3 regions of the Xenorhabdus santafensis genome follow, and region 3 is predicted to be linked to each of the others. Evidence: predicted binding sites of a transcription regulator. Region 3 holds the regulator's gene; each other region holds the start of a gene.

The links. The regulator LexA, encoded in region 3, represses DNA repair genes until DNA is damaged. The targets are predictions, from matches to a motif close to TNCTGTATGTACATACAGNA.
Region 1: uvrA (excinuclease ABC subunit UvrA) is a predicted target of LexA. The motif match lies at 4,946-4,965, and genes of this name have one in related genera.
Region 2: FE392_RS22240 (DNA translocase FtsK 4TM domain-containing protein) is a predicted target of LexA. The motif match lies at 2,079-2,098, and genes of this name have one in related genera.

What each region holds. Positions count from the first base shown of each region.
Region 1 covers NZ_VCDN01000059.1:37,129-45,128, forward strand. Annotated here, with positions in the region: gene FE392_RS14630 (YbiU family protein) at 39-1,316, shown strand; gene glk (glucokinase) at 1,549-2,517, shown strand; gene FE392_RS14640 (hypothetical protein) at 2,898-3,866, shown strand; gene FE392_RS14645 (single-stranded DNA-binding protein) at 4,208-4,735, opposite strand; gene uvrA (excinuclease ABC subunit UvrA) at 5,028-7,859, shown strand.
Region 2 covers NZ_VCDN01000033.1:20,448-28,447, reverse strand. Annotated here, with positions in the region: gene trxB (thioredoxin-disulfide reductase) at 1-841, opposite strand, end outside; gene lrp (leucine-responsive transcriptional regulator Lrp) at 1,535-2,029, shown strand; gene FE392_RS22240 (DNA translocase FtsK 4TM domain-containing protein) at 2,162-5,701, shown strand; gene lolA (outer membrane lipoprotein periplasmic chaperone LolA) at 5,815-6,426, shown strand; gene FE392_RS09405 (replication-associated recombination protein A) at 6,434-7,777, shown strand; gene serS (serine--tRNA ligase) at 7,867-8,000, shown strand, end outside.
Region 3 covers NZ_VCDN01000052.1:566-8,565, forward strand. Annotated here, with positions in the region: gene FE392_RS13700 (hypothetical protein) at 1-436, opposite strand, end outside; gene FE392_RS13705 (hypothetical protein) at 411-800, opposite strand; partial or broken gene FE392_RS13710 (hypothetical protein) at 1,337-1,548, opposite strand; gene FE392_RS13715 (quinone oxidoreductase) at 1,831-2,814, shown strand; gene dusA (tRNA dihydrouridine(20/20a) synthase DusA) at 2,840-3,868, opposite strand; gene zur (zinc uptake transcriptional repressor Zur) at 4,380-4,892, shown strand; gene lexA (transcriptional repressor LexA) at 5,164-5,778, opposite strand; gene FE392_RS13735 (diacylglycerol kinase) at 5,897-6,268, opposite strand; gene plsB (glycerol-3-phosphate 1-O-acyltransferase PlsB) at 6,407-8,000, shown strand, end outside.

The DNA of each region.
Region 1 (8,000 bases), on a different contig from region 3:
TATATAACTGCCGGGCAACCTGAAAAATAGGATCTGCCATGAAGACATCTTTTATCCCAGCCTCTTTTACATCCTCTGCTTTTCCCGATGATTATCGCCAAAAAATTCGCCTGATGAAAAAAGCCATGCGCCAGCAAATTGGTGATGTCGAAAGCCTATTCAGGCAGGTCTGTGACAAAATAGAATACGAACTTTCTGATGCCCGGCAAGATGAAAAAAACACCGGCAGCGCCTGGCCTGAAATCTCGTTACATGACCTAATAAACAACCGAGTGCCAGCAGAAATACACCAAAAAATTAAACGCCGTGGATGTTTGATTGTCAGACAAAATTTTCCTCGGGATACCGCACTGGCATGGGATAGTTCCCTGCTTGATTACCTTGAGGCAAATAATTTTGATGCCATTTATCATGGCGAGGGAGATCGCTATTTCAGCAACCTTGAAGCATCCCGCCCGGAAATTTATCCCATTTATTGGTCTCAGGCACAAATGCTGGCCCGGCAAAGCCAAGAAATTGCCCATGTACAAACATTCCTTAATCACCTGTGGAAATTTGAATCGGAGGGGATACAGTGGTTTGAACCTGATGTCAGTATGATTTATCCCGATCGCATTCGCCACAGACCACCAGGGACGACATCCAAAGGGCTGGGAGCCCATGCAGATTCTGGCGCACTGGAACGTTGGCTCCATCCTACTTATCAAAAAGTGTTCAGGAATATCTTTCATAATCGATTTGCACAATACGATCCTTGGGATGCGGCCTATCGCCCTGAAATGAACGAATATGAGCTGGATAACGTCACCCGGTGCTCGATTTTCCGTACCTTTCAAGGTTGGACAGCGCTTTCAGATATGCAGCTCAATCAGGGGCTTTTGCATGTTGTTCCTGTTCCAGAAGCAATGGCTTATTTACTGCTGCGCCCTTTGTTAGACGATGTACCTGACGATGAGCTTTGCGGTGTAGAGCCAGGCCAAGCACTGCCCGCGCCCGAAAAATGGCACCCTCACCTTGTTCACGGATTATGCAGCATTCCATCACTACAAGCCGGAGATTCTGTCTGGTGGCACTGTGATCTCATTCACTCTGTTGCTCCTGTAGAAAACCAGCAAGGCTGGGGAAATGTGATGTATATTCCTGCGGCTCCTCTGTGTGACCGAAATTTAGTTTATGCACACAAAGTAGCAATATCGCTTAAAAGTGGCACATCTCCGGCGGATTTTCCCCGTGAAGATTATGAGAAAAACTGGAATAACCGTTTTACTGTCGCAGACCTCAATTCCATAGGGCGGCGTGGTCTGGGTTTGGAATAGCAATCGGGTTCACGATATTTTTCGCCAGAGCATTTTTCCCAAAACATGCCTCACCAGAGTGTTGATACATTTTTATGCGGTCTTTAAGCCAAACCTTGTGTAAAATCCCCCCAATTCGATTTTTGACCGGATCATCAGGATATATACCCGATGGAACTTGAATTGCAGCCAATCAAGATGCAGCTTGAAAGATGACGGGTATAGAATTTCTGTAAAGTTAAGGAGATAAACTATGACAACATATGCCCTTGTAGGTGATATCGGTGGTACAAATGCACGTCTGGCATTATGTGATGTAGATACTGGGCAACTGAGTGCTGTCGAATTCTATCCCTGCGCACATTATGCATCACTTGAAATTGTTATCCGCCATTACCTGCAACAGAAAGGTTATGAAGTTAAATATGGCAGCATCGCCATTGCCTGCCCTGTAACGGATGACGTTGTCAGCATGACCAACCACAGTTGGCGTTTTTCCATCAGCCAAATGCGAGCATCCTTAGGATGGGAACGCTTTGAAGTCATTAACGACTTTACCGCGGTTTCCCTTGCCATTCCGGTCTTGGATGAAAAGGATGTTATTCAGATTGGCGGGAAACAACCTCAGGCCAAGAAACCAATTGCTGTTTATGGTGCGGGAACCGGCTTAGGTGTCGCGCATCTTATTCACACAGGTAATCAGTGGCTGAGCCTGCCCGGAGAAGGTGGTCATGTAGATTTTGCACCAGACAGTGCGGAAGAAGAGCATATGCTAAGCGTTTTACGGGCAGAGTACGGCCATGTTTCTGCCGAACGTGTTCTTTCTGGCCCCGGATTAGTCAATATTTATCGTTCCTTGATGAAGCTAAACGGTCAGCCAATAGAAGAAATTACTCCCAGTGATATTTCAGATAGAGCCTTAAGTGGGAGCTGTCCGGTTTGCGAACAAGCATTAGCGCTTTTTTGTAAAGCATTAGGGCGTTTTGGTGGGAATTTGGCACTGAATATTGGCGCATTTGGCGGTGTCTATATTGCAGGAGGGATTGTTCCTCGTTTCCTCGATTTTTTCCAAAAATCAGAATTCCGGCAGGGTTTTGAAAACAAAGGCCGATTCACATCTTATTTGCAGGATATTCCAGTTTATTTAATTACATATGATAAAACAGGGCTATTGGGCGCTGGAACTTATATCCGCCAATTGTTGGGTAAAGCGATTGGGTAAATAGATCCGTCTATACCCTATGAATTTCAAGTTGCGCGCGGCGGCAAGGGAGCGAATCCCCAATCACATAGCTAACTATGTGATTGGGGTGAGTGAGTGCTGCCAACAAAGCTGCAACTTGAAAGACGACGGGTATAATCTCTATATCTGCTCATGCTATTGTTCTTATTAAGATAATAGTTAAAATTTAAGTTATGTTTAGCATGGGAGATATATATCATAAACAAACAACCCCATTACTTCATTGATTTAAATACTTAATCCATTTAATAAGCTGCTTATATTCATTTCGTTATAAGTATATTTAAATATATTTATCTATTTCCTTGTATAATGTTTACATAGTTATTTTTAACATATGAATATTACGAGGTGATATTATGAAATTGAATAAAACAACTCCTAAAAGAGGAAATCAACGTTCCTATAGAGTGAAAAAATCAAATAATGCAAATAATGCAAATAATGCAAATAATGCATTGGATAAAAAAAATACAGTTGATGTAGCTAATCCCGCTATAAAAATTGATTTAAACAAGGAGTTTAGTCTTAATTCTGTAATACCCAACCAAAATATCGTTGCTAAAAAAAGTGTTATTCCATTTGTAACGATAAGCCGCCATGAGTTTCATGACTTCGTAGCTCGACAAATGCAGCATCCTAATTTACTTGATGCACTCTCTTGTATAGCCACGTTGAATGCAGAAAGGGCTGAGGACCTAGATGGTTTATGGGGAAGAGTCACTGCAAATTATGATCATGTAACACAAAAAAAGACAGATGGCATATGTAACGGGCAATTTTATCCATTACTTAAATGGGTGGGAGGATTAATAGGCTCTATAGTCTCAGCTGGTACCATTATGTACATTGAAGAACAGTTTTCTGACACCTGGTGGAATAAGTATCTAGGTCATGCTAAGGGAACTATATCATATAGTGTCGGAGGCGTTGCTACTTTGGCAATAGGCAGCTGCCAGGCTTATAGAAACCAAAAACATAAGGTAAATACAGCAGAAAGAATGAAAAATGGGGGATTATTTCACAATTGGCTAAAGGGACATTTAGAAAATAGAGAACAATTATTTGGTGAGATAGATATGCCGGAAACACATCCAATACATTTGAAATATGATGGCAAAAAAACAGTTGAATATAAAAAAAAATATCCATTAATTGCCCTAATTTCTCCAGAAAATTCAGACAGACTTATTATACCATACATTGATTTAAAAAAAATGGGGATCGGTTACAGAAGTTCCAAAAACGCCACAGCAATACTCAATATAGACCCTTCCTCAAATATAATAAACAATTTGTTAGATCAAACCAACAAAACCACAGTATAATAATTAGGGATTTTTAATCCTATAAAAAAAGATTAAAATATAGTTTTAATATATTTCCGTTATAGTAGCGTGACTCTTCAATACATTAACGCCCATCAACAATGCTGTTTTGGTTTATTCTTAACATTAGACATTTTGCCTTTCGTTAACAGAAAACTGTAACAGTATATTTTAAAATGCAAAAAACATATTGTCACAGGATGTGACTCTTGTTTATCTCCGCATATGGCTACTCTGCTTCACATAAAAAATAACCCTATAAAATAACCCTATATAAACAAGAAGCCCCGCAAAAAGCGGGGCCTTAAAATAAATTCTTAATTCAATTATCAAAACAAACCTTAAAACGGAATATCGTCATCGAAATCCATTGGAGGTTCATTGCTCTGTGGCGCAGGAGACTGTGCCGGACGAGATGGTGCAGCAGTAGCACTGCCGCCACTGAATTGCTGGGATGCTTGTGGCTGCTGTGGTTGGCCCCAGCCGCCTTGTGCTGGTGCATCTTGCCCTGCTGCACCGCCACGACCACCCAGCATCTGCATGGTGCCGCCAACATTGACCACGATTTCAGTGGTGTAACGGTCTTGGCCGCTCTGATCTTGCCACTTACGAGTCTGCAAAGCACCTTCGATATAAACCTGAGAGCCTTTACGCAGGTATTCACCCGCAACTTCAGCCAATTTGCCGAACAATACAACACGATGCCACTCGGTTTTCTCTCTCATCTCACCGGTTTGCTTATCACGCCAGCTCTCAGACGTTGCCAGAGTAATGTTGGCAACTGCCCCACCGTTCGGCATATAGCGAACTTCCGGGTCCTGCCCCAAATTACCCACTAAAATAACTTTGTTTACGCCTCTGCTGGCCATTGGGAATACTCCTGATGAAATGAATTTTGCTAAAAAATGAACTTCTCTAATTATAAGCGAAGTAGTTTACCATGCGAGGACTAAGTTTATACATAGACCCGTTATATTATACTTTGCGAAGTGCATCGTACTTTCTATCGCACTTTATGCTGCTCTTCTCTTCTACTACTATCTACCATTGTGATGATGACAGCATAATGCCTGATTAAATACTGTATATCCATTCAGCAATGTTTGTGCAATAATAACGCGTTTACGAGTTTTGCTCTATCAATAATCTGGGAAGTGGTATATGGATAACATCGAAGTTCGGGGCGCCCGCACCCATAATCTCAAGAATATCAATTTAGTAATTCCCCGTGACAAGCTGATTGTCATTACCGGGTTGTCCGGTTCCGGTAAGTCATCTCTGGCGTTTGATACACTTTATGCAGAGGGGCAACGTCGCTATGTCGAATCACTCTCTGCGTATGCCCGCCAGTTTTTGTCATTGATGGAAAAACCGGATGTTGACCATATTGAAGGTCTGTCCCCCGCCATTTCCATTGAGCAAAAATCCACTTCCCATAACCCGCGCTCTACCGTCGGCACAATTACTGAGATCCACGATTATCTCCGCCTGTTATTTGCCCGCGTGGGAGAGCCACGTTGCCCTGAACACGATATCCCGCTGGCTGCGCAAACCGTCAGCCAGATGGTGGATAATGTATTGGCACTGCCAGAAGGCCACAGATTAATGCTGCTGGCTCCGGTGGTCAAAGAGCGCAAAGGCGAACATACCAAGCTGCTGGATAACCTTGCTGCACAAGGTTACATTAGGGCACGAATTGATGGTGAAGTGTGCGATCTTTCCGACCCACCCAAACTCGAACTCCAGAAAAAACATACTATTGAAGTCATTGTCGATCGCTTCAAAGTGCGCGACGATATTGCCCAGCGGTTGGCTGAATCATTTGAAACCGCATTAGAGCTTTCTGGCGGTACTGCCGTTATTGCCAATATGGACAATACTCAGGCGGAAGAGTTGGTTTTCTCCGCCAATTTTGCCTGTTCAATTTGTGGTTATAGCATGAGTGAGCTGGAACCACGCCTATTTTCTTTCAACAATCCCGCTGGTGCCTGCCCAACTTGCGATGGTTTGGGCGTTCAGCAATTTTTCGATCCGGAACGTGTTGTCCAGAATGGTGACATTTCCCTTGCCGGTGGGGCAATTCGTGGCTGGGATCGCCGTAATTTCTATTACTTCCAGATGTTGAGATCTCTGGCCGAACACTACAAGTTTGATATAGAAACCCCATTCAATGAGCTAAGCCCAGCCATCAAAAAAGCCGTCTTGTACGGCTCAGGCAAAGAATCCATTGAATTCAAATACACCAATGATCGTGGCGATATAAAGGTAAAAAATCACCCGTTTGAAGGCGTCCTGAACAATATGGAACGCCGCTATAAAGAGACGGAATCCGCCGCGGTACGGGAAGAATTGTCAAAATATATCAGCAATCGCTCCTGTATTTCTTGTGAAGGAACCCGTTTGCGCAAAGAAGCGCGTTACGTGTTTATCGAAGATACGACCTTGCCGCAAATTTCCGATTTCAGTATCGGTCATGCTATGGCGTTTTTCCAAAATATGAAACTAAGCGGGCAACGCGCTAAAATTGCCGAAAAAGTCCTGAAAGAGATTGGTGATCGCCTGAAATTTCTGGTTAATGTCGGCTTGAATTACCTGACCCTTTCCCGCTCAGCAGAAACCCTTTCAGGTGGTGAAGCCCAGCGTATCCGTCTGGCCAGCCAGATTGGCGCCGGTCTTGTCGGTGTAATGTATGTGCTTGATGAGCCTTCAATTGGCCTTCATCAACGCGATAATGAACGTTTACTGGAAACATTGCTGCATCTGCGCAATTTGGGTAATACCGTTATCGTGGTCGAACATGATGAAGATGCCATTCGTGCTGCTGACCACATTATTGATATCGGGCCTGGAGCGGGTGTACATGGCGGTGAGATTGTTGCCGAAGGGGATATCGCCGATATCATGAATAGCGAAAAATCTCTCACAGGGAAATTTTTGAGTGGTGAATGCAAAATTGCAATCCCTGAACAACGGATACCAGCCAATCCAGAAAAAATGTTGAAACTGATTGGGGCAAAAGGAAACAACCTGAAAAAGGTAACATTAAAGCTACCTGTCGGTTTGTTTACTTGTATCACCGGGGTTTCCGGCTCAGGTAAATCCACGTTGATCAACGATACATTATTCCCTATCGCACAACGTCAGTTAAATGGCGCAACAAATATTAATCCTGCTCCCTATATCGATATTCAAGGGCTGGAGCACTTTGACAAAGTCATTGATATTGACCAAAGCCCTATAGGCCGAACTCCCCGTTCGAACCCTGCCACTTATACTGGTGTGTTTACACCTGTAAGGGAACTCTTTTCAGGCGTGCCTGAATCACGTGCCCGCGGTTACACTCCGGGGCGTTTCAGTTTTAACGTCAAAGGCGGGCGCTGTGAAGCATGTCAGGGCGATGGGGTAATCAAAGTTGAAATGCACTTCCTGCCTGATGTGTATGTCCCTTGCGATCAATGTAAAGGTAAGCGTTATAACCGTGAAACATTGGAAATTAAATACAAGGGCAAGAATATTAATGAAGTGCTGAATATGACCATCGAAGAAGCCCGTGAGTTTTTCGATGCCGTACCTGCCCTTGCCCGTAAATTACAAACACTGATCGATGTTGGTCTTTCCTACATCCGTCTTGGGCAATCCGCAACGACACTTTCCGGCGGTGAAGCCCAGAGGGTAAAACTGGCACGAGAATTATCTAAGCGAGGTACAGGCCAGACTCTGTATATTCTTGATGAACCCACAACCGGCCTGCATTTCGCAGATATACAACAGCTACTGTCAGTTTTGCATCAACTTCGGGATCAGGGTAATACCATTGTGGTGATTGAGCATAATTTGGATGTGATTAAAACGTCTGACTGGATTGTCGATCTCGGCCCTGAAGGCGGCAGCGGTGGTGGCGAAATATTGGTATCAGGAACGCCAGAAGAGGTCGCTCAATGCGATAAATCGCACACAGCCCGTTTCTTGAAGCCAATACTTGAACGCAATTAATTTACTTTTGTTATTAAAATAACCTACTATACCCTATGGATTTCAAGATGCGTCGCGGCAGCAAGGGAATGGCAAATTCGTCAAGAAAAGGCTTTTTCCGGCCAAAGGCTGACTTTTCAGTAAGTTCCGGGAGCATGATTA
Region 2 (8,000 bases), on a different contig from region 3:
TACCAGGAATACTGGTCTGGCTGGCATTGCCATGCAACCCGGACTGGACTTTAATGTAACCATTTTCCAATTCAAGCTGGCCTTCAAAAATACCGGTATTCGGGGTATGGCCGATAGCAATGAATAGGCCGGCTACATCCAGCTCTTCGATGCTGTCATTTTTCGTATCACGGATACGGATGCCCGTTACGCCCATTTCATCACCCTGAACTTCATCCAATGTGCGATCAGTATGCAGAATGATGTTGCCGTTCTTCACTTTATCCATCAAACGGTCAATCAAGATTTTCTCTGAACGGAAAGTATCACGGCGGTGGATCAAATGAACTTCAGAAGCGATATTTGCCAGATACAGAGCCTCTTCAACGGCAGTATTACCACCACCAACCACGGCAACTTTTTGCTTGCGGTAGAAAAAACCATCGCATGTTGCACAAGCAGAAACCCCACGGCCTTTGAATGCTTCTTCGGAAGGCAGACCCAGATAACGAGCGGAAGCACCTGTTGAGATGATCAAAGCATCACAGGTATATTCCTGATCATCCCCATATAAGCGGAATGGTCTGTTTGAGAAATCAACTTTCTTAATATGGTCAGAAATGATTTCAGTTTGAAATTTCTCAGCATGTTGGAACATACGCTCCATCAAATCTGGGCCAGTCAGCCCTTCAGGATCACCGGGCCAGTTTTCAACGTCAGTTGTCGTCGTCAGTTGACCGCCTTTTTCAACCCCAGTAATGAGTGCGGGACTTAGATTTGCGCGGGCAGCATAAACAGCAGCTGTATAACCAGCAGGGCCTGAGCCAAGAATGATGAGTTTTCTGTGTGTTGCTGTGCTCATGAATACCTCATTTCCATTATAGCATATTGCGGATTTAGGGATTGTAGGAGAAATAATAGGTTAAAAAAAGCGATTATCAGATAAAATATTCATGTTATTAACGATTTTACCGATAGATAGTAACTATGATGTAATCGAAATGTAAGGGAGCGTTGCTTAACCTTATGAATTGAACATCATTTATACACTTGATGTATGAAACAAGCTATTTGAACGATTTACCAAAAATTTGTTTGGTATGTTGTTCTGATTTTTGTTCATTTACTTTGACAATCGGCTGTGCATTTGCGAAAACATCTGTGTAAGAGATAATTATCTACCTCGCTAATCAATTGTTTCTATAGAATAGACAAATTAGTGGGAGTGATTTTCTCATAGAATATAAAAATTGTCGTTCAGCTGCTTTTCAGAAAGATGCGGTGTTTTGATTAACGGTGTTTTGATAAACAGTGTCTTGATGAATTGTGCTTTAAGAAATTAGTGCTCTGAAAATAGTGCTTTGCAAAATGAGGTTCTGGCAAATCGAATTTTCGTTAATCGAATTCTGGGACGTTGTATTTTGGAGACTTTAGTGGGCCTCAAAACTTGGTTGTAGATTGAGCTTCAACCTTTAAAGACATCTTTTCCAGCTCAGTTGCTTGAAAGAGATAGGGAAAAGTTATGGGTGTAGGAATATAAAGAGAGAGCAATAAGATGATTGATAATAAGAAGCGTCCAGGAAAAGATCTTGATCGTATAGATCGTAATATCCTTAATGAGTTACAAAAAGATGGCCGTATTTCTAACGTCGAACTATCCAAGCGCGTAGGCTTATCACCAACACCTTGTTTGGAACGTGTACGCCGCCTGGAGCGTCAGGGCTTCATCTCTGGCTATACAGCTTTGCTAAATCCCCATTACTTGGATGCATCATTGCTGGTATTTGTCGAAATTACGTTGAATCGTGGTGCAGCGGATGTATTCGAACAATTCAATACCGCTGTTCAGAAACTGGAAGAAATCCAAGAATGTCATTTGGTTTCTGGTGATTTTGACTATTTGCTGAAAACGCGTGTACCAGACATGTCTGCTTACCGTAAATTACTGGGTGAAACGTTGTTGCGTCTTCCAGGTGTTAACGATACTCGTACTTATGTCGTTATGGAAGAAGTTAAACAGAGTAATCGTCTGGTGATTAAGACTCGTTAAGCTTTTGTCTACAATGTACAGATGCAAAACAGGAAAAACTTAGGTACACTCCTGTTTATGCATACAGTTTCAACGCTGAGCTACCCTCAGCGTTGTTCCGTTTAATCAACAGGAAAACCTGGAGAGCCTTTCTTGAACCAGGAATATACAGAAGACAAACGTGTTAAGTTAAAAAGAATAAGCAGTGGCCGGCGGCTTCTGGAAGCCGTTTTGTTGGTTATTGCTATTTGTGCGGTGTACTTAATGCTGGCACTCGTCAGCTTCAACCCTTCCGATCCAAGCTGGTCACAAACTGCATGGCATGAACCTGTCCATAATTGGGCCGGCAGTGTTGGTGCTTGGTTGTCTGACATACTGTTCTCGGCATTTGGTATTCTTGCCTATGCAGTCCCGCCGTTAATGCTTTTAGGCTGCTGGAATGCTTTCCGTCAGAAAGATAGGCAAGAGTACGTTGATTTCTTTACACTCGCATTGCGCGCCATCGGGGCTTTAGCCTTGATATTGACCTCTTGCGGGTTGGCCGCTCTCAATATTGATGATTTAAACGATTTTGCTGCCGGCGGGGTGGTTGGTAACTTGTTCAGCAATGCCATCTTACCTTGGTTCAATGTATTGGGAGCAACACTGGCCTTACTTGGCACTTGGGTTGTGGGTTTCACATTATTTACTGGCTGGTCATGGCTTACCATTGCGGAAAAAATAGGTGAAATCATCCTGAATTCGCTGAGTTTTGTCGTCAATCGTGGTCGTAATGACACTGAATATGAATACGACGAGGAAGGCGAGGAAGACGAAACCGATCCTACATATTCGCTCAGTGAGACTGAACACACAGCAGACAATTCCGATAAGAGTGGAGCGCCCAAGACAGTCGCTGTATCTGAAGATTTCGCTGGTGATGACATATTATTAACTGCGCCGACAATAACTGAACTGGCAAGTACAGATGCTGGATTACCGGGTTCTCAGGCAGAGGCCGGCAATAATCAGGAAAATAACGATAAGCAGGAAAATAGCTTACCTGAGTCGGATTCTGAAAACATGCCTTTGTCAGAAGCTATGTTGGCAGAATCTATTCCACCAGAAGCGGCAGAAAAGGCGTTCAGTCATGAACCAGCCCAACAACCTGCCATACAAGCCCCAGAAACTTCGTCAGAGGCCGTACACACTGTAATAGGGCATACTGGTACTGGAGAAAAACAACCAGAAGAACCAGTCCATTACACATTTGAATTGCCTGATGATTATCAAGCAAATACAGAATCTGGTGATTTTTCACAGAGCTTCCCAAATGACACTGGCGTGAAGGGGGCCACGGAAAGCGTTGCCAGCATTGTGCCGGTAGTGAGAAATCCTCAGGTTAAACAAGGTATTGGCCCTGAAATGCCACGCCCCAACCCGGTCAGAATACCTACGCGTCGTGAATTATATGGTATCAAAGTACCGTCATATCGCTTGGCTGAGCATCTGCAACGAGAAGAAAAAGAAAGGCAGAATGAATTGGTTGCAGAAGCCAATGAGCAACAAATGGATGAGCAACAGGAAAATATCCTGCGGCAGCAATTCATTGAACAGCAACGCGAGCGTTATGGCAGTGATTTTGAATCGGAAAACAGAGATTCAGATAAGGAAACTGCGGCGTCAGTATCAATCGATACGAGTCTTGTAGACCCTAAACCAGTAGATACACAACCGGAAACGCCAGCCAGCCAGTCAGCAACCGAGGCATTGACTACAGAAAGAAATACTGTAGAAAAAAGTAGTGCGGCAGAAAGTGCAGAAGAGCAAGAAGCAAAAGTACAAGAAGAAATGTTACGGATAGCATTTGAGCAGCAGCAACGTGAACGCTACCAACTGAACCAGCCCATTACGCCAACGTCATCATTAGTTCCAGATGAAGCAACTGAATGTACTGCTTCTTCTCAGGCTGGCTATCTTGATAAATATGAATCTGACGAACCTGCTTTTGGTTTCTCAGGCTCATCGGATGAACAGCATGCTCAGCAGGAAAAAATAATTCCTGTTCCGGCTTTCAATGAGCCGGAAATTCAGCATACTTTTGCGCAGCAACCGCAGCAACCGCAGCAACCGCAGCAACCGCAGCAACCGCAGCAACCGCAGCAACCGCAGCAAGATAGCCTGTTCCATCCATTTTTAATGCGCAATGATCAGCCATTGCCAAAACCGACAACACCAATGCCTTCTCTGGATCTCTTGGCAGCACCACCAGAGGAAGAAGAGCCTGTTGATATGTTTGCCCTTGAGCAAACTTCACGTTTAATCGAAGCACGCCTAAACGATTATCGTGTCAAAGCTGATGTCGTCGGGTTTTCACCTGGCCCTGTGATCACAAGATTTGAACTGGATTTGGCTCCGGGAGTTAAAGCTTCTCGCATATCTAACTTATCACGCGATCTTGCCCGTTCACTTTCTGCGGTCGCTGTTCGTATCGTGGAAGTGATCCCCGGAAAACCTTATGTTGGGCTGGAATTACCGAATAAAAAACGTCAAACAGTTTATCTGCGTGAGGTATTGGATTGTGAGAAATTCAGGGATAATCCATCACCATTAACCATCGTGCTTGGAAAGGATATTGGTGGGCAACCGGTAGTGGCTGATTTGGGTAAAATGCCTCACTTACTGGTGGCGGGAACCACGGGCTCAGGTAAATCGGTTGGGGTCAACGCAATGATCCTCAGTATCCTGTATAAAGCGAAACCAGAAGATGTCCGCTTTATCATGATCGACCCGAAAATGCTTGAGTTATCGGTTTACGAAGGTATTCCCCACTTGCTGACTGAAGTTGTCACTGACATGAAAGATGCAGCCAATGCGTTACGTTGGTGTGTGAATGAAATGGAACGGCGCTATAAACTGATGTCGGCACTGGGTGTGCGTAACATCGCGGGTTATAACGATAAGATCAAACAAGCAGAAAATATGGGGCGCCCAATTCCTGATCCATTCTGGAAACCGGGTGACAGTATGGACGCAACACATCCAGTGCTGAAAAAAGAGCCTTATATTGTTGTTATGGTCGATGAGTTTGCTGACCTGATGATGACGGTAGGGAAAAAAGTGGAAGAGTTAATCGCTCGCTTGGCCCAGAAAGCACGTGCTGCCGGAATCCACTTAGTGCTGGCAACTCAGCGTCCTTCTGTTGATATTATTACCGGTTTGATTAAGGCAAACATACCTACACGCATTGCATTTACGGTATCCAGTAAAATTGATTCCCGTACTATTCTGGATCAGGGGGGAGCCGAATCATTGCTTGGCATGGGGGATATGCTTTATCTGGCACCAAATTCTTCCATTCCAGTACGTGTCCATGGCGCATTTGTACGTGATCAGGAAGTTCATGAAGTTGTTAATGACTGGAAAGCTCGCGGTCGCCCTCAATATATTGACAGCATCATTAAAGGCGGAGAGGATGGAGAAGGTGGCTTAGGCTTTGACAGCGATGAAGAACTGGATCCACTGTTTGATCAGGCCGTTGAATTTGTGATTGAAAAACGCCGGGTTTCCATTTCAGGTGTGCAGCGTCAATTCCGCATCGGATATAACCGTGCAGCCCGAATTGTTGAACAAATGGAAGCACAGCAAATTGTTAGTACACCCGGGCATAATGGCAATCGTGAAGTTTTGGCACCACCGCCACACGAACATTAATCCTTGTTTTTAATACAATCTGCGAAATGCAGTCTATTAAATGCGGTTTGTTAAATGTAAAGCTATATCAGCCACTGCGGCTGATAACAATACGAATTGAAGGTATCTCGCACATGAAAAAACTGATGTTGATTGGTTGTCTGATTATGGGTGTGAGTGCAGGTTCTGCATGGGCTAATGCTACGCAGGATTTGCAAGGGCGTTTAGGGAAAGTCAATAGCTTTCATGCCAACTTTACTCAAACCGTAACGAGCGGTGATGGCGCTGCAATCCAAAAAGGGGAAGGTGAGCTTTGGATTAAACGCCCCAATTTATTTAACTGGCACATGACATCGCCTGATGAAAGCGTGCTGGTCTCTGATGGCAAAACATTATGGTTTTATAATCCATTTGTTGAGCAAGTAACCGCGAATTGGCTAAAAGATGCAACGGGCAATACGCCGTTTATGCTGATTGCACGCAATGATCCTGCTGATTGGAAGCAATATAAAGTGGTACAAAGTGGTAATGACTTTGAGCTGACTCCCAATAATACCAATGGGAACTTAAAACATTTTTCAATTACAGTGACGCCAGAGGGCACAATTCAGAAATTTACAGCGATTGAACAAGATGGGCAAAAAAGTGCTTATCAACTGCAAGGTCAGCAAAATACGCGTGTCGATGCGTCAAAATTCAAATTTACAGTCCCAGATGGCGTAACGTTGGATGATCAACGTCAGTGAGGTTTAAGTGAACAACCTTTCACTCGATTTTTCGCAGAACGAATTCCAACCACTGGCCGCCCGAATGCGGCCAGTCACATTAGATAACTATATCGGTCAGCAACATTTATTGGCCGAAGGTAAGCCTTTGCCAAGGGCAATCCGGGCAGGCCACCTTCATTCCATGATCTTATGGGGGCCACCGGGAACAGGGAAAACAACGCTGGCTGAAATCATAGGTCACTATGCCCAAGCTGATATAGAACGGATTTCAGCCGTAACGTCGGGCATTAAAGAAATTCGTGAATCCATAGAAAAAGCACGCCAAAACCGCAATGCAGGGCGCAGAACGATTTTATTTGTCGATGAAGTCCATCGATTTAATAAAAGCCAGCAAGATGCGTTTTTACCGCATATTGAAGATGGCACGATCACATTTATTGGCGCAACGACTGAAAACCCTTCTTTTGAATTAAATTCGGCATTACTGTCACGGGCTCGCGTCTACTTACTGAAATCGCTCTCAAAGGCGGAAATTGAGCAAGTACTGATTCAGGCGATGGAAGATAAAGAGCATGGGATTGGTGGGCAAAATATCGTATTGCCGGACGATACCCGTCAAATGATAGCAGAGCTTGTAGCTGGGGATGCGCGTCGCTCATTGAATTTGCTGGAAATGATGTCAGATATGGCAGAAGTCAATTCACAGGGGCAACGGATCCTGACGCCGGAATTGTTGAAAGAAGTGAGCGGGGAAAGAAGTGCGCGCTTTGATAACAAAGGTGATCGATATTACGATTTAATTTCTGCTTTGCATAAATCCGTCCGCGGCTCTGCGCCTGATGCAGCACTTTACTGGTATGCCAGGATCATATCCGCGGGAGGGGACCCACTCTATGTTGCCCGACGGCTACTGGCTATTGCTTCCGAAGATGTAGGGAATGCTGATCCACGTGGCATGCAAGTCGCAATTGCTGCATGGGATTGTTTCACCCGTGTAGGGGCGGCTGAAGGAGAACGGGCCATTGCACAGGCAATTGTTTATCTCGCATGTGCGCCCAAAAGTAACGCGGTTTATACCGCATTCAAAGCAGCGATGGCCGATGCACAAGATAAACCCGATTATGATGTCCCGGTTCACTTGCGCAATGCTCCAACTAAACTGATGAAAGAAATGGGATATGGTGAAGCATATCGATATGCTCATGATGAACCGAATGCATATGCTGCCGGTGAAATTTATTTCCCGCCTGAAATGGAACAAACACGTTATTATTATCCGGCAGCCAGAGGGCTGGAAGGTAAAATTGGGGAAAAATTAAACTGGTTAATGGAACAGAACCAAAATAGCCCAATAAAACGCTATCGTTAATCTCACTGATACGGTAAGGTTTATATTCAATAGTTTTCACTATTTATCCCAATAACATTATTTTCAATAACAACAAACACAGGACTAGCATGCTCGATCCAAATATGCTGCGTAATGAGCTAGACGCAGTCGCCGAAAAACTGGCTCGCAGGGGTTATACCCTTGATGTGGAGATGCTGCGCAAGTTAGAAGAGCGCCGCAAAGTTTTACAAGTTGAAACTGA
Region 3 (8,000 bases):
TAGATGCTAATAATGAGCCTACAATCCAAGAAGCTGAGGCAGTAATAGCAGTTTTAGCCATATCTATTGTTATGTTTCCAATAAAATCAGCTAATGTATATTCATCTTTAAATATACCTTCAATAATTCGATACCCAATAGAAAAAATAATACAAAACCTAACCCCACCAATGATACTTGAATTAAGGCCTTTCTGCCCTATTCCCATCATTAACATTTGAGGATGATTGGCACTATATCGCGTTCCTCGGATAATACGCCTAAGACCTGCATGCCCTGATATGTGAATATACTTTTTTCCATTTTCTCCTACATGCTCTGTAGCTTTAATACCCAGACTCTTAAATTCTCGAATAACATCATATAATCCACGTGAATCATAAATATTCCCCGCATAGGTGGAAACAGGATCAGTGGCAGAAAATACAGATGACATAGTTTTTTTTCTTATTATCTACTTCTGTGCCTCTTGCAAATGCATCTCCGTAACTTGAATTTTCTGCATCAATGCCTCTTGCAAATGCGTCTCCATAACTTGGATTTTCTGCTTCAGCGCCTCTTGCAAACACGTCTCCATAACTTGGATTTTGTGGATGATAAGAACTGATATCCTCAATAATGCTTTTGGCTTCTGGTAATGAAAGAACGATGTAATATTGGGTATTATCACTCAATACTTTTTCTAGCCCAATAGCATCAAAAAATTCATGCTGGGGTTTTAGCTGATTAATTCCTACATTACCCCTTAAAACATCGCCCATATAGCCATCCCAAGTGGGATTATATTTCTTACGTGTCATTCTTAAATTCTCCGTAACATTCAATATCAATTACCAATTGATTGACTTGTTCCAAGATTTTCGACAAGGCGCTAATTAAGCAGGATATAACAATAATACTTATCCATTCCAGCATGGAAAAAATACACCTGTAAATTTGTGATGCATATCTACTCTTAAGTAAAATCAGATAATTACTTATTTTTAATTTCAGTCATACCATAATAAAAAATTATGCATTAAATTTATTTTCCCAGACTCGCCAAGCATTTATTTTCCTGTCAAAGAATACTCCTGAAATTTTTTTCGCCTCCTCAACTCTACACCCTATACGCAATTCTCTGAGAGCCTTGCTACATCTGAGCTTGTGGCAATTAATACAATATTCATCCACTGTGTACCCTATACACCTCTTATTTTTTAATTGATGTAGAGAGTGCATAGTGGATGTATAGATAAAAAATAACCACACACTCTCTATTTCCCTTTAAATACAGACAGATATTTAAAATGGTGCATAGGATATATACCTAAATCCAAAAGTTCTATGTAGCAGTTTTTTTAGCCTTATTCTGGTCAGCAAATTCTGTTAATAAATGACGGATAATCACCTGCAATTTCCGACTGATTTTCTCCGGTAATTGTGGATCTTTCTCGGACTCCTTGACCAGAATATTAAACGGAAATATCACCCGTCGCCGTGCAATCTGCTATTGCGTTCTGTAAAGCTCATAGGTTCGTTATTGGTGGCTAATACCACCAGCTTTAGATGCTTTGGCACTCAATCCAGCGCCATGATCATCCAAAGTATTTATATACAGTGTGATGTAAGGATAAGAAAACGACAATAAATACTATAGCAATTCATAATCAAATAATTTATTAATTACTTGATATTTATATATAAATAATCATCATGGACAAACTTGGAAACACAAAGCTAACATAGATAGTCTGTAATGATTTCGGATCTATTAACGCCGTTTGCATCAGTTTCATTTCAAACGTGCGAAGCTCTTCCCAATATTTTTAACATAATGAGAGAGTTATCATGGCGAAACATATTGAATTTTCCGCTGCTGGCGGCCCTGAAGCCCTTCGATATTGCGAATTTACCCCTGCAGATCCCGCCCCCGATGAAGTACAAGTCGAAAACAAAGCCATCGGTATAAACTATATCGATACCTACTTCCGCAGCGGATTATATCCTTTAGCTCGCTTTCCATCCGGGCTTGGAATGGAGGCTGCGGGTATCGTCACCAAAATTGGCTCAAGTGTCACTTCTATCAAAATAGGCGATCGCGTTGCTTATGCCCAATCTGCGCCCGGGGCTTACAGTGAAGTGCATAATGTACAGGAACATAAGATAGCCCTTCTGCCTGATGCGATTTCATTTGAACAGGCTGCCGCCTCTTTATTAAAAGGGCTAACTGTCTACTATCTTTTTTTCCTGACGCATAAAGTGCAAAAAGATGAAGTTTTCTTGTTCCATGCGGCTGCAGGTGGCGTTGGCCTAATCGCCTGCCAATGGGCAAAAGCGCTGGGAGCAAAGTTGATTGGGACTGTCGGCTCTGATGAAAAAGCGGAACTCGCCAAAGCAGCCGGTGCATGGCAATGCATCAATTACAACCGTGAAAATATCGTGGAGCGTGTTCTGGATATCACTGACAGGAAAAAAGTCGGGGTTGTTTATGATTCGATCGGTAAAGCAACATGGCTTGATTCACTGGATTGCCTGAAACGCCACGGTTTAATGGTCAGTTTTGGAAACGCATCCGGGCCAGTGACGGGTGTCGATTTAGGGATCCTCAATCAAAAAGGTTCTTTATTTGTCACCCGGCCTGCTATTAATGGCTATATCACCACCCGCGAAGAATTAAACGAAGCCAGCAAGGCCCTGTTTGATTTGATTGCTGCTGGCAAAATCAAGGTTGATGTGCCAGAAAGCCAAAAATTTCCACTGAGCGAAGCCGCTTCGGCGCACAGGGCTTTGGAAAGCCGCTTGACTCACGGTTCCAGTTTATTGATCCCCTAGCACGCGGCCTTCATATCGGAGCGGATTACATCCGCTCTGTTACCATTTCCAGTGCTTTTTCAACAACCATAATGTCAGCCCCTTGTTTATGGGCATTTTCACTCAGGTGTCGGCGCCATTGACGCGCACCGGGAATACCTTGAAAAATGCCCAAAATATGACGGGTAATATGGCCTAAATAAGTACCTTGGGATAATTCCTGTTCGATATAAGGATAAAGCGCTTTGATAGCCTCAACGGTATTTGTTACTGATGCCGTTTGAGAAAACAGTTCGCGATCCACTTGCGCCAAAATTGAAGGGTTTTGATAAGCTTCCCGCCCAATCATGACACCATCTACATGCTGTAAATGTTGCTTAGCTTCTTCCAGCGATTTAATACCGCCATTAATGGAAAGCGTCAGTTGTGGAAAATCTTTTTTCAATTGATAAACACGTGGGTAATCCAACGGTGGAATTTCACGATTTTCTTTTGGGCTTAGTCCTGACAACCAAGCTTTGCGCGCATGGATAACAAAGTTATCGCAGTGGCTGTTTTTCACGACAGTATCAATAAAATCACACAAAAACTCATAACTATCCTGCTCGTCAATCCCGATGCGAGTTTTAACAGTAATCGGAATATCCACCACATCCTGCATCGCCTTGACACAATCGGCCACCAGCGCAGCTTCTCCCATCAAACAAGCACCAAAACGCCCATTTTGCACCCGATCAGATGGGCAACCGACGTTCAAATTGATTTCATCGTAACCCCGATCCTGTGCGATTTTGGCGCATTGCGCCAATGCCTGAGGATCACTTCCTCCCAGTTGCAATGCCAAAGGATGTTCTTGCTCGTTATAAGCCAGATAATCCCCTTTGCCGTGGATAATCGCGCCGGTTGTGACCATTTCCGTGTAAAGCAATGCTTCCTTGCTCAATAAGCGATGGAAGTAGCGACAATGACGGTCAGTCCAATCGAGCATCGGTGCAACGGAGAAGCGGGAAGGTTTGAATGTATGTGCGTTTCCGTTGATTGCATTGGTATTTTGGGGTTCTTTATGTTCGTGCATTAGGATCTGTTTTTGTTTTACCAGTACTTTTACCAGTACACCAGGATAGAAGGTGTTTCAGGATACTAGGGATTGTGTGAAGCTGCGCAGTATAGCATAGCTGAATGTTCAGTCACAAAATCAATGCCTATCGAACGATGGGCTATATGTCGTTTTCTATTTTCGATATTGAATTTCACATTAAAAATCAATATTGAAAATATTTTTAATATAACAAAGACCTCAACTTATAAATATTCAAATAATAACATTATTTCTATCATGAAAATGGTTATGGTAAAAAACCAGCTTCTTCATTATGTATATTACTTTCGTGTTGTGGTTGAAAATGTTAAATCAACAAATCTATTTGCGAGCCAAATAAAAATCGCTATACAATCAATTTATTACCGATAAAACATAAAGCCCCGGATAAATATAAGGCCACATAACTTTGTGCGGGATACCACTCTCAGAGCAAAAAACGTGTTAACATTAAAGCCATTAACATCGTATAGGTGTGAGAGGTGTAATGGATACGATCAATCAAAAAAATTTATTGGCGCAAGCTAAAAATATCTGTTTATCACGAGGGGTTCGTTTAACACCTCAACGCATTGAAATTCTTCGTTTAATTACAGAACAACCCAACGCGATAAGTGCTTATGACCTGCTGGATTTATTGCGTGAAGTCGAACCACAGGCCAAACCACCAACAGTTTACCGTGGATTAGAGTTTCTGCTGGAACAAGGGTTTATCCACAAAATAGAATCGACAAACAGCTATGTCATTTGCCACCATTTTGAAGAGCCCAGTCATACTTCGGCGATGTTTATCTGTGAAGATTGTGGCTCAGTGACCGAAAAGGATGCGAAAGATATTGAATCCGCGATTCAACAGCTGGCGCAGGGCACCGGGTTTCATTTACGCAATAGTGTAATCGAAGTCCACGGATTATGTTCTTCCTGCCATGAGATAGATTCCTGCACTGACCACAGTACATGTCAGCACAATCACCCCATTGAAGCGAACAGAAAGAAATAAATCAAGGAAGATAAGGGCTGATGGAGCAGTGAGACGGTCATAACTGATATGTTTATGTATTCTCAAGTGCCCGTTGAACTTAATTTAACGGGTATATACTTCATCTTTCAAACAATCTCTTTGTTGGCTACGTTCGCTCACCCCGGTCACATAGTTAGCTATGCTCCCGGGGATGTTCTCATTTGCCGCCGCGATACAATTTGAAATCCATTGCGTATACTGAGAAGATGACCGCCCCAAAATGGCAAAATACAATTATCCGTTTTTACAATCAGAACCAGTCCCCGTTACGAATAACGCCTACTGCCAGCCCTTCAATAGTGAAGCTTTGTTCACTCAAATCAACAACAATTGGCTTGAATTCTGGATTTTCAGCAATCAACTCAATTTTATTGCCAGTTTGTTTGAAACGTTTAACTGTCACTTCATCTTCAATGCGAGCCACAATGACTTGCCCGTTATGAACATCCTGTGTTTTATGCACAGCAAGTAAATCGCCATCCATAATCCCGATGTCTTTCATGGACATTCCACTGACACGCAATAGAAAATCTGCGCTTGGCTTAAATAACTCAGGATCAACTTTATAGTGACTTTCGATATGTTCCTGAGCCAGTAGTGGTTCACCAGCAGCAACACGGCCAATTAATGGCAACGCGTCTTCATCTACCTCTTCAAGAAGCAAACGGATACCTCTGGATGCTCCAGAAATAATTTCTATCACCCCTTTGCGTGCCAAAGCTTTTAAATGCTCTTCTGCCGCATTGGGTGAACGAAATCCAAGACGTGCTGCAATTTCAGCACGTGTCGGTGGCATACCCGTTTGCGAAATATGGTCGCGCACCAAGTCATAAACTTGCTGCTGCCTCGCAGTTAATGCTTTCATTTCGCCCCCTGTTTGTTTATACAGTCTGGCTGTGAGTATATACAGGTAAATTCGAATTGGGAACCTGTCGGCACGTAAAAGCAGCTAAATAACGTATTTTGGTGAAAAACACGCCATATCAACGCATGAAATGCGACCAAAGGATTATTCCCCAGATAAATAACGCCAAAAGTATCGTGAACAGCACAGCGGCTGATCCCATATCTTTTGCGCGCCCTGATAATTCATGATATTCACTGCCGATGCGATCCACTATCGCTTCTATGGCGCTGTTGAGGATTTCTACGATAACGACCAGAATCACCGAGCTGATAAGCAAAATTCGCTCAATCACGCCAAAATCCAAGGAAAAAGCAATAATAATGCCAGTGATGGCAGCAACGGATTCCTGACGAAATGCAGCTTCATTTTGCCATGCAGCCTTGATGCCTTTCGCCGAATATCCTGCTGCTTTAATGATCCGGGTCAGTCCTGTTGATTGATTTGCCATGTATATTTTCTTTCTTTTGACGCATGAATTGTATGGTTATATAACTTTTAGCTTTTATTATTGTCTTATTTCCACAGATCTCAAAACCTGTTTCTGGTATCCTTGCGACGCATTGCTAACAAGAGGCTTAAAGCGGTTATGTCAGGTTGGCGTAAAATATACTATAAGTTATTGAATCTACCACTAAAATTCTTAGTGAGAAGTAAATTAATTCCCACAGATCCCATTGCTGAGCTGCGTCTTGATACGACACGGCCTATTTTGTATGTACTACCGTACCACTCAAAAACAGACTTATTGACCTTGCGTCAACAATGTCTGGCGCAAGGTCTGCCGGACCCTTTGGATCCTTTGGAGATTGGTGATACTCAACTTCCCAGCTGTGTTTTTATTAATGACGGCCCACGTGTGTTCCGTTGTTATGCACCAAAACATGAATCGGTGAAAATATTTCATTCTTATTTGGACTTGCATCGCAATAATCCTGATCTGAATATCCAGATGGTGCCGGCTTCCGTCATGTTTGGTCGTTCTCCGGGGCGTGAAGGACAAGAAGGAAATTCTCCACCACAATTACGTCTGCTAAATGGTGTGCAGAAGTTTTTTGCGATCCTGTGGCTTGGGCGAGATAGTTTTGTGCGCTTCTCAACTCCGGTATCGCTGCGCAATATGGCTGATGAGTATGGCACGGATAATATTATCGCCAATAAACTTGCCCGTGTTGCCCGGATACACTATTCCCGCCAGCGTCTGGCGGCTGTCGGCCCTCGTTTGCCTGCCAGACAAGATTTGTTCAACAAATTACTGGCGTCAAAGGCAATAGAAAAAGCCATTGCTGATGAAGCTCGCAGCAAAAAGATCTCTTCTGAAAAGGCAACGCAAAACGCTGTCAGTATGCTGGAAGAGATTGCGGCTGATTTCTCCTATGAAACTGTTCGCTTGACCGACCGTGTATTGAGTTGGACTTGGAACCGTCTGTATCAGGGCATCAATGTTCATAATGGGGAGCGGGTACGGCAATTGGCCCAGGATGGTCATGAGTTAGTTTATGTTCCATGCCATCGCAGCCATATGGATTATCTTCTGCTCTCGTATGTGCTTTATCACCAAGGCTTGGTTCCCCCCCATATCGCTGCAGGCATTAACCTGAATTTCTGGCCTGCCGGCCCGATATTCCGCCGCCTTGGGGCATTCTTTATCCGCCGTACATTTAAAGGCAATAAACTTTATTCGACGATTTTCCGCGAATATCTCGGCGAATTGTTTGCCCGTGGCTATTCTGTTGAATACTTTGTCGAGGGTGGACGTTCGCGTACAGGCCGTTTGCTGGATCCGAAAACCGGCACGCTTTCCATGACATTGCAAGCAATGCTGCGTGGCGAATCTCGTCCAATCACAATCGTGCCAATTTATATTGGTTATGAGCATGTGATGGAGGTTGCGACCTATGCCAAAGAGCTTCGTGGGGCAACCAAAGAAAAAGAAGGCTTTTTCCAGATGGTGCGAGGCCTGCGCAAATTACGCAATCTGGGCCAAGGCTATGTCAACTTCGGCGAACCCATTCCATTGGTGCAATACCTTAACCATCATGTTCCAGAATGGCGTGATTCTATCGATCCGATAGAAGCTCAGCGGCCAACATGGTTGACGCCAACTGTCAGCAAATTGGCAGACAATATTATGGTTAATATCAATAATGCCGCAGCTGCCAATGCCATCAATCTATGCACCA